One region of the Streptomyces sp. NPDC057900 genome, then DNA from elsewhere that is predicted to be linked to it. Evidence: riboswitches for the same ligand, from Rfam matches in the RefSeq annotation. Region 1 holds a riboswitch; the other holds the start of a gene.
What was found. A riboswitch is a leader RNA that binds a small molecule or an ion and turns the genes downstream of it on or off. The one in region 1 is predicted to bind glycine.
Positions count from the first base shown of each region.

Region 2: another riboswitch for glycine. It lies ahead of gcvT (glycine cleavage system aminomethyltransferase GcvT); the one in region 1 lies ahead of gcvP (aminomethyl-transferring glycine dehydrogenase).

Region 1 covers NZ_JBHVOI010000006.1:6,882-12,610, forward strand. Annotated here, with positions in the region: gene ACFVQ0_RS22875 (MerR family transcriptional regulator) at 1-400, shown strand, start outside; gene ACFVQ0_RS22880 (bifunctional nuclease family protein) at 454-927, shown strand; gene ACFVQ0_RS22885 (MerR family transcriptional regulator) at 1,095-1,712, shown strand; gene ACFVQ0_RS22890 (DNA polymerase IV) at 1,805-3,292, shown strand; gene ACFVQ0_RS22895 (PRC-barrel domain-containing protein) at 3,217-3,585, opposite strand; glycine riboswitch at 3,699-3,795, shown strand; gene gcvP (aminomethyl-transferring glycine dehydrogenase) at 3,989-5,729, shown strand, end outside.
Region 2 covers NZ_JBHVOI010000002.1:1,461,324-1,467,052, forward strand. Annotated here, with positions in the region: gene ACFVQ0_RS13870 (L-serine ammonia-lyase) at 1-901, opposite strand, end outside; gene glyA (serine hydroxymethyltransferase) at 1,070-2,326, opposite strand; gene gcvH (glycine cleavage system protein GcvH) at 2,346-2,723, opposite strand; gene gcvT (glycine cleavage system aminomethyltransferase GcvT) at 2,816-3,931, opposite strand; glycine riboswitch at 4,073-4,165, opposite strand; gene ACFVQ0_RS13890 (AAA family ATPase) at 4,322-5,002, shown strand; gene ACFVQ0_RS13895 (enhanced serine sensitivity protein SseB) at 5,041-5,729, shown strand, end outside.

The sequences.
Region 1 (5,729 bases):
CAGCTGGACCGGCGGGACGGGCCGGGCCACCGCCGCCCGCATCGGCCGGGCCGAGCTGCTCGCTGCCGCGGAGGTCACAGAGAGCGACCTCGACGCGTGGGAGTCCTACGGCCTGGTCGTGCCGTCGGCCGACGGCGGATACGACGCGGAGGCGGTCACCGTCGCCAGGCTCGTGGCGGATCTGGGCCGATTCGGTCTGGAACCGCGGCATCTGCGTGCTATGCGGGCGGCCGCGGACCGGGAGGCCGGGCTGATCGAGCAAGTGGTCGCACCCCTGCGCCGGCACCGGAATCCGCAGACCAGAGCCCATGCGGAGGCCACCGCGAAGGAGCTGGCGGAGCTCTCCGTACGGCTGCATTCGGCCCTCGTGCAGACCGCGCTCCAGATCAGACTCCACTGATCCGCGTGGGCCCCGACTACCCAAACCTGCCGAGCACGTCCTAGGGTTGCTGTGTGAACGAGCTCGACGTTGTGGGTGTCCGGGTGGAAATGCCCTCCAACCAGCCGATCGTGCTCCTGCGTGAAGTGGGAGGCGACCGGTACCTCCCCATTTGGATCGGTCCTGGCGAGGCGACCGCGATCGCCTTCGCCCAGCAGGGCATGGCTCCGGCGAGGCCGCTGACCCATGACCTCTTCAAGGATGTGCTTGAGGCCGTGGGCCAGGAGCTCACCGAGGTCCGGATCACGGACCTCAGGGAAGGGGTCTTCTACGCGGAGCTGGTCTTCGCGAGCGGAGTCGAGGTGAGTGCGCGGCCGTCCGACGCCATAGCGCTCGCCCTGCGTACCGGAACGCCGATCTACGGCAGTGACGGGGTGCTCGACGACGCGGGAATCGCGATTCCCGACGAGCAGGAGGACGAGGTGGAGAAGTTCCGCGAATTCCTCGACCAGATCTCGCCGGAGGACTTCGGCACGAACAGCCAGTGACGTCCCGAAGGGGCGCCGTCAGCGCATCCGACAAGCCTTTCCCGGTCGAGAGTCACGGGAAACCACCCTCAGGGTGATTATCACTCGGCGTGCCGAGTGTGGCGATCGTTGACGCACCCCGGGTGACTGCCTACCTTCGAGTGGGCAGGTCAAGGACGGAGGTCGGCGTGGGAAGCAGCGGCGACGGTGCGGCAGTGGGTGGGCCGTATCCGCAGCAGGGGAGTTCAGCCGACCAGACCATCAGGCAGCCGGCTGTACCGGCTGCGGTGGCGGGGGGCGGCGTGGCATCGGCCAAGGACATCGGCTACCGGGGGCCGACGGCATGCGCGGCGGCGGGCATCACTTATCGACAGCTCGACTACTGGGCCCGCACCGGCCTGGTCGAGCCGAGCGTCCGTCCGGCCTACGGGTCGGGCACACAACGGCTCTACAGCTTCAGGGACGTCGTCCTGCTGAAGATCGTGAAGCGCTTCCTCGACACCGGGGTGGCCCTGCAGAACATCCGCACCACGGTCCAGCACCTGCGGGCCCGCGGGTTCCAGGACCTGGAGCGCATGACGCTGATGAGCGACGGCGCGACGGTCTACGAGTGCTCCTCGCCCGCCGAGGTCGTGGAGCTGCTCCAAGGGGGTCAGGGCGTCTTCGGTATCGCCGTGGGGGTGGTCTGGCGGGACGTCGACGCCGCGCTGTCACAACTGCACGGCGAGCGGGTGGACACCGGCGAGACGCTGATCGGGAACAACCCCGCCGATGAGCTCGCCCGACGTCGCAACAGGGCAGGCTGATCCAGTGAGATCCGGCCGGTTCCGGGGTGTCCGGGGCCGGCGGGCGGTCGCCGTCCGGCGATTGTCAGTGCCATGGGGCAGCATCGGTTGATGTGAGAGCCGCGCCGACCATCCTGCATCTGGACATGGATGCCTTCTACGCCTCCGCGGAGCAGGCGTCGAAGCCGAGCCTGCGCGGCAAACCGGTCGTGGTGGGCGGGCTGGGTCCGCGCGGGGTCGTCGCCACCGCCTCGTACGAGGCCCGGCGTTTCGGGGTCCACTCGGCCATGCCGATGGCGCAGGCCAGACGGCTGGCGCCGAACGCCGCGTATCTCGTCCCGCGCTTCGCGCTGTACCGGGCGGTCAGCGACCAGGTCATGGAGCTGCTAGGTAGGTTGTCGCCGCTGGTGGAGCCACTGAGCCTGGACGAGGCCTTCGTCGACCTGGAGGCGGGCGGCACCGCGGACGACACGGCGTCCGCGCTGGCCATCGGCGAGCAGCTGCGCGAGGCGATCGAGGCGGTCACCGGGCTCAGCGGGTCCGTCGGTCTGGCGGGCTCCAAGATGCTGGCCAAGATCGCCTCGGAGGAGGCGAAGCCGGACGGGATCATGCTGATAGAGCCGGGTACCGAGCGGGAGATGCTCGCGCCCATGCCGGTGCGCACGCTGCCCGGCGTCGGACCGGCCACCGCGGACCATCTGCGGCGCGCCGGGATGACCACGGTGGACGATCTGGCCGAGGCGGGCGAGGCGGAGCTCGTACGGCTGCTGGGCAAGGCGCACGGCAGCTCACTGCACCGGATGGCCTCCGGCCACGACGACCGGCCGGTCGTCGCCGAGCGCGACGCGAAATCGGTCTCGGTCGAGGACACCTTCGACACGGACCTGCACGACCGGGTCCGCGTCAGGAGCGAGGTCGAGCGGCTCGCCGACCGGTGCGTCCAGCGGCTGCGCGCGGCGGAGCGCTCGGGCCGGACCGTGGTGCTGAAGGTGCGGCGGTACGACTTCTCGACCCTGACCCGCTCAGAGACGCTGCGCGGGCCCACCGACGATCCCACGGTGGTCCGGGAGGCCGCGGCGCGGCTGCTGGAGTCGGTGGACACCACCGGGGGAGTGCGGCTGCTGGGAGTGGGCGTCACCGGGCTGGCCGACTACACCCAGGAGGACCTGTTCGCGCAGGCGGCCGACGAGCGCGCCGCGGCCGGGCTCGCCGCAGCCCTCGCCGCCGCCGGGCCGGCCGGTGGCGCGGAGGCCGTCGGGGACACCGGAGCGGTCGAGGCCGGTCCGCAGCCCGCGGAGCCGGAACCGGAGAGCGCCGAGCAGCTCGCCGCCCGGCGCTGGCCGGCCGGACACGACGTGCGGCACGACACCCACGGCCACGGCTGGGTGCAGGGCAGCGGGGTCGGCCGGGTCACCGTGCGCTTCGAGGAGCCGGAATCGGCGCCCGGCCGGGTGCGTACGTTCCGCGTCGACGATCCGGAACTCCGGCCGGCCGATCCGCTGCCGCTCGTGCGGGACCCGGCCGACTACTCGTCCTGGCCGGCCAGCCTGCCGAAGTCCCGGTCGGGGGCGGTCTCCTCCGGCGGGGAGTCCAGACCGTAGTGCCGGTAGAGCTGGAGTTCCTGTTCCGGCGAGAGGTGCCGGCCGACCCCGAAGTCGGGTGCGTCCCTGATCAGCGCGCGGTCGAAGGGGACGCGGAGGGTGTCCTCGACGAATTCACTGGGTTCCAGCGGAACGAAGGCGTCCCGGCTGAACAGCCCGGTGCGTACGGCCGCCCACTCCGGCACACCGGTCGCGTCGTCGAGGTAGACCTCGTCCACGGTTCCGATCTTGGTGCCCTCGCGGTCGAAGGCCTTGCGGCCGATCAGGCTGCGCGGATCGATGTCGGTCTGCACGGTCCCTCCCACGGGTCGCGGGTACTCCACAGGAACCACAGAAGTGCAGAACCGTGGGGTTGGCCACTCGAAAACTCTGCCGGGCACCCCGCTGGTAGGCTGGAGGCGGCTGCTTACCCCGTGCGGGAGAGTCCTCCGGAGCGAATCCGGAGGCGCCGAAGGAGCAAATCCTCCCCGGAATCTCTCAGGCCCCCGTACCGCACGGACGAGGTCACTCTGGAAAGCAGGGCGGGCTCCGCACGGCCGGGTGCCGAGTGGGTCCCTCCCTCACCGACGGTGAAAGCCGGTGCACGCAATGGGCACCGGTGAAGCTCTCAGGTTGAGATGACAGAGGGGGAGGCCGTTCGGGCACCCCGCGCCGCGGTGCCCCTCGCAGGTCGTGACAGACCAGGAGGCCTCCACCATGACCCCCAGCCGCACTTCGCTCTCCCAGCTCGAACAGGGGATCCCGTTCGAGCAGCGTCATATCGGTCCCGACGCCGCGGCGCAGGCGAAGATGCTCGCCCAGGTCGGTTACGGCTCGCTCGACGAGCTCACCGCCGCCGCGGTGCCCGATGTCATCCGGAGCGCAGAGGCGCTGCGGCTTCCGACGGCCCGCACCGAGGCCGAGGTGCTGGCCGAGCTGCGTGCGCTCGCCGACCGCAACCAGGTGCTGGCCCCGATGATCGGGCTCGGCTACTACGGCACGTTCACCCCGCCGGTGATCCTGCGCAACGTGATGGAGAACCCCGCCTGGTACACGGCCTACACGCCGTACCAGCCGGAGATCTCCCAGGGCCGTCTCGAAGCCCTCCTGAACTTCCAGACGATGGTCGCGGACCTGACCGGACTGCCCACCTCCGGTGCGTCGCTGCTCGACGAGGGCACCGCCGCCGCGGAGGCGATGGCGCTGGCGCGGCGCGTCGGCAAGGTGAAGAACGGCGTCTTCCTGGTCGACGCCGAAGCCCTCCCGCAGACCGTCGCCGTGATCCGGACCCGCGCGGAACCGACCGGTGTCGAGGTCGTCGTCGCCGACCTGACCGACGGCATCCCGGCGGAGATCGCCGAGCGCGGCGTCTTCGGCGTACTGCTGCAGTACCCGGGCGCCTCCGGAGCCGTGCGCGATCTGCGGCCCGTCATCGAGCAGTCCCACGAGCTGGGCGCGATCGTCACCGTCGCCGCCGACCTGCTGGCGCTCACCCTGCTCACCTCGCCCGGGGAGCTGGGCGCGGACATCGCGGTGGGCACCACGCAGCGCTTCGGCGTGCCGATGGGCTTCGGCGGACCGCACGCCGGCTTCATGGCCGTCCGCGAGAAGTTCGCCCGCAGCCTGCCGGGCCGTCTCGTCGGCGTCTCCGTGGACGCGGACGGCAACAAGGCCTACCGGCTGGCCCTCCAGACCCGCGAGCAGCACATCCGCCGCGAGAAGGCCACCAGCAACATCTGCACCGCCCAGGTGCTCCTCGCCGTGATGGCCGGCATGTACGCCGTCTACCACGGCCCCGACGGGCTGCGGACGATCGCGCGGCGCACCCACCGTTACGCCGCGATCCTCGCCCAGGGCCTGCGGGCCGGCGGCGTGGACGTCGTCACCGCCGCACACTTCGACACGCTCACCGTCCGGGTGCCCGGCCGGGCCGCCGAGGTCGTGGCCGACGCCCGCGAGCGCGGTGTGAACCTGCGCCTCGTCGACGGCGACCTCGTCTCGCTCGCCTGTGACGAGACCACCACGCGTACCGAGATCGCGTCCGTCTGGGCGTCCTTCGGTGTCAGCGGTGACATCGAGGCGCTGGACGCCACGACCGCCGACGCGCTGCCCGAGCGGCTGCTGCGCTCCGACGACGTGCTGACCCACCCGGTCTTCCACCAGCACCGTTCCGAGACCGCGATGCTGCGCTACCTGCGCAAGCTCGCCGACCGCGACTACGCGCTGGACCGCGGCATGATCCCGCTCGGCTCCTGCACCATGAAGCTGAACGCGACCGCCGAGATGGAGTCGATCACCTGGCCCGAGTTCGGTGCGCTGCACCCCTTCGCGCCGGCCGGGCAGGCCCAGGGCTTCCTGACGCTCATCCGTGAGCTGGAGGAGCGTCTCGCCGAGGTCACCGGCTACGACGCGGTGTCCATCCAGCCGAACGCCGGCTCACAGGGCGAGTTCGCCGGGC
Region 2 (5,729 bases), on a different contig from region 1:
AGTAGTGCAGCACCGCCGGGATGATGCCCGCGGCGCCGTTCGTCGGAGCGGTGACGACACGGCCGCCCGCGGCGTTCTCCTCGTTGACCGCCATCGCGTAGAGGGTGATCCACTCCATCGCGTGGGTCTGCGGATCGCCCTCCGCGCGCAGCTGGCGGGCGGTGTTCGCGGCGCGGCGGCGGACCTTCAGACCGCCGGGCAGGATGCCCTCGCGGGACATGCCGCGCGAGACGCACGCCTGCATGGAGCGCCAGATGTCGAGCAGACCGGAGCGGATCTCGTCCTCCGTGCGCCAGGCCCGCTCGTTCTCCAGCATCAGGGACGAGATCGACAGGCCGGTGTCCTGGGCGAGGCGAAGCAGCTCGTCACCGGTGCGGAAGGGGTGCTTCAGCACGGTGTCGTCGAGGACGATCCGGTCCTCGCCCACCGCGTCCTCGTCGACGACGAAGCCGCCGCCGACCGAGTAGTACGTCTTCTCCAGCAGCGGGGCGCCGTCGCGGTCGTACGCGAAGACGGTCATGCCGTTGGCGTGGTACGGCAGCCTCTTGCGGCGGTGCAGGACCAGCTGCTTGTCGGCGTCGAAGTCGATCTCGTGCATGCCGAGGAGGTTGAGCCGGCCGGTGGAGCGGATCTCGGCGACCCGGTCGTCGGCCGTCTCGACGTCGACGGTGCGGGGGGATTCGCCCTCCAGGCCGAGCAGCACCGCCTTGGGCGTGCCGTGACCGTGGCCGGTGGCGCCGAGCGAGCCGAACAGCTCGGCGCGTATCGAGGCCGTGTGGGCCATCAGGCCCTCGTTCTTCAGCCGGCGCGCGAACATCCGGGCGGCGCGCATCGGGCCGACCGTATGGGAGCTGGACGGGCCGATGCCGATCGAGAACAGGTCGAAGACCGAGATGGCCACGGGTAACTCCTCAAAAGCGCTGGTAGACGCCGTTGTCTGCCGGGTGGTGCGGTACGGGCCGGGTCGGCCCGAAGAGCGGGGCAAGAGCGGGGGGCAAGGGTTGGGGCACCCCGCTCACCTCTCAGTGTGCGTGGTGCCCCGCCCCAATGTGCAAATGCGCAGGTCTGACTACAGACCGGGGTACAGCGGGAACTTCTCGGCGAGCGCGACCACGCGGGCCTTCAGGTCGTCGGCGTCGTAGGACGGCTTCAGGGCGGACGCGATGATCTCCGCGACCTCGGTGAAGTCCGCCGCCTGGAAGCCGCGGGTGGCGAGCGCCGGGGTGCCGATCCGCAGACCGGAGGTGACCATGGGCGGCCGCGGGTCGTTCGGGATGGCGTTCCGGTTGACCGTGATGCCCAGCTCGTGGAGCCGGTCCTCGGCCTGCTGGCCGTCCAGCTCGGAGTTGCGCAGGTCCACCAGGACCAGGTGCACGTCGGTGCCGCCGGACAGCACGGAGACGCCCACCTCGGTGACGTCCGGCTGCACCAGACGCTCGGCGAGGATGCGGGCGCCGTCCAGGGTGCGCTGCTGGCGCTCCTTGAACTCCTCGCCCGCCGCGACCTTGAACGAGACCGCCTTGGCCGCGATCACGTGCTCCAGCGGGCCGCCCTGCTGGCCGGGGAAGACCGCCGAGTTGATCTTCTTGGCGAGCTCCTGGGTGGAGAGGATCACACCGCCGCGCGGGCCGCCGAGGGTCTTGTGCGTGGTGGTCGTGACGACGTGGGCGTGCGGCACCGGGTTGGGGTGCAGGCCCGCGGCGACCAGACCGGCGAAGTGCGCCATGTCGACCATCAGGAACGCGCCGACCTCGTCCGCGATGCGGCGGAAGGCGGCGAAGTCCAGCTGGCGGGGGTAGGCGGACCAGCCGGCGACGATCAGCTTCGGCTTGGACTCCTTGGCGAGGCGCTCGACCTCGGCCATGTCCACGAGACCGGTCTCGTCCACGTGGTACGGGACCACGTTGTAGAGCTTGCCGGAGAAGTTGATCTTCATGCCGTGGGTCAGGTGACCGCCGTGCGCCAGGTTCAGGCCCATGATCGTGTCGCCCGGCTTCAGCAGCGCGAACATCGCGGCGGCGTTGGCCTGCGCGCCGGAGTGCGGCTGCACGTTCGCGGCCTCGGCCCCGAAGAGCGCCTTGATGCGGTCGATGGCGATCTGCTCGATCACATCGACGTGCTCACAGCCCCCGTAGTAACGGCGGCCGGGGTAGCCCTCGGCGTACTTGTTGGTCAGGACGGAGCCCTGGGCCTCCATGACCGCGACCGGAGCGAAGTTCTCCGAGGCGATCATTTCGAGGGTGGACTGCTGACGGTGGAGCTCGGCGTCGACAGCGGCGGCGACGTCCGGGTCCAGCTCGTGGAGGGAGGAGTTGAGAAGCGACATCAGGTGGTCCCTTGGGGTCTCAGTTGCCGGAGAACGCGGTGTACTCGTCGGCGGAGAGCAGATCGGCCGGCTCCTCCGTGACGCGCACCTTGAACAGCCAGCCGCCTTCGAACGGCGCGGAGTTCACCAGCGAGGGGTCGTCCACGACGTCCTGGTTCGCGGCGGTTACCTCGCCGGTCACCGGCGAGTACAGGTCGCTGACCGACTTGGTCGACTCCAGCTCGCCGCAGGTCTCGCCCGCGGTCACCGTGTCACCGACCTCGGGGAGCTGGGCGAAGACGACGTCACCGAGCGCGTTGGCCGCGTGCTCCGTGATGCCGACCGTGGCCGAGCCGTCCTCGACGGCCGACAGCCACTCGTGCTCCTTGCTGTACCGCAGCTGCTGGGGGTTGCTCATGACCTGAATTCTCCTGTACGCGGGGGAGTGCTGATGAACGATGGTCTTACGGTGTGAGACACGACCGCGTCACTTCTCGACGCGGGCGGCCGTTACTTCCGGCGCTTGTAGAACGGCAGCGCCACGACCTCGTACGGCTCGTGGCTGCCCCGGATGTCCACCGCGACGCCCTCGGTGCCGGGCGTGGCGTGCGCGGCGTCGACGTACGCCATGGCGATCGGCTTGCCGAGGGTGGGCGAGGGGGCACCGGAGGTCACCTCGCCGATGACCTGGCCGCCGGCGACGACCGGGAACCCGGCGCGCGGCACCCGGCGGCCCTCTGCGACCAGGCCGACGAGCTTGCGGGGCGGGGCGGTCTCGGCGCGCTCCGCGGCGGACTCCAGGGCCTTGCGGCCGACGAAGTCGCCCTCCTTCTCGAACTTCACGACCCGGCCGAGACCGGCGTCGAACGGGGTGAGGGAGGTGGTCAGCTCGTGCCCGTACAGCGGCATGCCCGCCTCCAGGCGCAGCGTGTCGCGGCAGGACAGCCCGCACGGGATCAGGCCACGCGAGGCGCCGGCCTCGGTGAGGGCCTTCCACAGCTGCTCGGCGTGGGCGGGCGCGACGAACAGCTCGAAGCCGTCCTCGCCGGTGTAGCCGGTACGGGCGATCAGCGCGGGCACCCCGGCGACCGTGCCGGGCAGTCCGGCGTAGTACTTCAGCCCGTCCAGGTCCGCGTCGGTGACGGCGGCCAGGATGGCGGGGGACTCCGGGCCCTGGACGGCCAGCAGCGCGTACGCGTCGCGGTCGTCGCGCACCTCGGCGTCGAAGCCCCCGGCGCGGGCGGTCAGCGCGTCCAGCACGATCTGCGCGTTGCCCGCGTTGGCGACCACCATGTACTCGGTCTCGCCCAGCCGGTACACGATCAGGTCGTCCAGGATGCCGCCGTCCTCGGCGCAGATCATCGTGTAGCGGGCCCGGCCCACGGAGACGGTGCCGATGTTGCCGACCAGCGCGAAGTTCAGCAGGTCCACGGCCTGGGGGCCGGTGACGGTGATCTCGCCCATGTGGGAGAGGTCGAAGAGGCCGGCCTTCGTGCGCACGGCGATGTGCTCGTCGCGCTCACTGGCGTACCGCAGCGGCATGTCCCAGCCCGCGAAGTCGGTCATGGTGGCGCCCAGCGAACGGTGCAGGGCATCGAGGGCGGTAAGGCGGGGGGCGGTGCTCATGGATGTGGCTCCCAGGGCATGACGACGAGGACGATCCCTCCCCATCTGTCATCGGAACCTGAGAGGTTCGCCGAGAGGCCCCGGAGGGGTTCGGCTTGCACCTTGGGTGGAGCCGCGGGGCGACTCGCTTTTCAGATCTGCCTCATCCACGCGGTACGGGGCCTGAGAGATTCAAGGGAGGATCTTGCTCCTTCGGCGCCCGGCCGGTGGCCGGAACTCTCCCGCGCGGATTCAAGCGGCCTTTATGCAGTTGGCCGGGTCATCATCGCACGCATCTCCGGTCGGTGGGGCGCCGGTACCCCACCGGATCCGGCGGGTCGCGCGCTTGTGCCGCATTACCTTTTCTTTACACTTCTTGGCAGGTGTGGGTCGGCCGACAGGGGGATGGCGATGACGTTGCAGCGGTACGCGGCGACCGCGGGGGCCGAGCACGGCGCACTGCCCGCACAGCCGGGCGCGCCGGCCCGGGAGGCACGGGGCCCGCGCGGACCCGTCGTCCGGGACCTGCGCGACCGGGCCGGGCGCAGCCCGCGCGGCCTGCACTTCGTGGCCGGCGATGTGGTGGTGGTCTCCGGGCTGCCGGGCAGCGGCAAATCGACCCTGATCGCACGGGCCGTCTCCGCCCGCGTCATCGACTCCCAGGACACCAGGGACCGCTGGGCCGCCCTGCTGCCGCGCTTAGTCCCGTACGCCCTCTACCGCCCGCTCGTCCGCGTCGCCCACTACTGGGGGCTGTGGCGGGTGCTGCGCTCCGGCGTCTCCGTCGTCGTCCACGACTGCGGCACCCAGTCCTGGGTGCGCGGCTGGCTGGCCCGCGACGCCCGGCGGCGCGGCCGCGTCCTGCACCTCGTCCTGCTCGACGTCAGCCCGCGGACGGCGCGGGCCGGGCAGATCGAGCGGGGGCGCGGCGTCTCCGGATACGCGTTCGCCCGGCACCGCAGGGCACTGCGGAGGCTGCTGCGGGACACCGAGTCGGGACTGCTGCCGCTCGGCTGCGTCTCCGCGGTCCTGCTGGACCGCGAGGCGGCGGCGCTGCTGACCCGGATCACCTTCGCGGACGCGCGGGGCTAACCTCTTGCTGCACGACACGGGGGCGAGAGAGGTAAGCAGTGAACACTCCGGCGCAGGACCCCATCCACCCGCAGGGCGGATGGCCGGCCAATGAGCTAGAAGAAGTACTGGGCGCCTCGCTCGGCAGCCCGGAAGCGGGCGGCCGGCTCGTGGAGGTGCTCGGCCGCAGCCATCTCTGGGTGCCCCTGCCCAACGGCGGCGGGCCGGACTCCACCGACCTGGACCTGCCCACGCTGGAGCTCGACGGCGGGGTGTACGTCCCCGTGTTCAGCTCCGAGCAGCAGTTCCTCAGCTGTGTCGGCACCCATATGTCCTTCACCGTGGCGCCCGCCGTCGAGTTCGCCCGCGGACTGCCCCCGCAGCTCGGCCTGGCGGTGAACCCGGGCGGCGCCGTCGGCATGCCGCTGCCGCCGCCCGCCGTGGCCGAACTCTGCCGGGCCGGACGCAGCGTGCTCGACGGGCCGGCCAGCGGCGGCCGGGTCCGGCTCTACGAGCCGGACTGGAAGGAGGACCCCGTCGACTTCCTCGCCGCCGCCGCCGACGAGTTCGCCCGGAGCGGTGTCGTGCTCAGCGCCCGCAGGACCCTGGCCAGCATCGAGGGGGGCGACCCCGTCCTCTTCGTCGGCGTCGAGTTCTCGACCTGGGACGGCGCGGGGCGCAACGCCCCCATGGACGCGCTGGGCCGGGCGCTCGGCCGCGTCGAGCCGCCGTGGCCGGTCAACCTGGT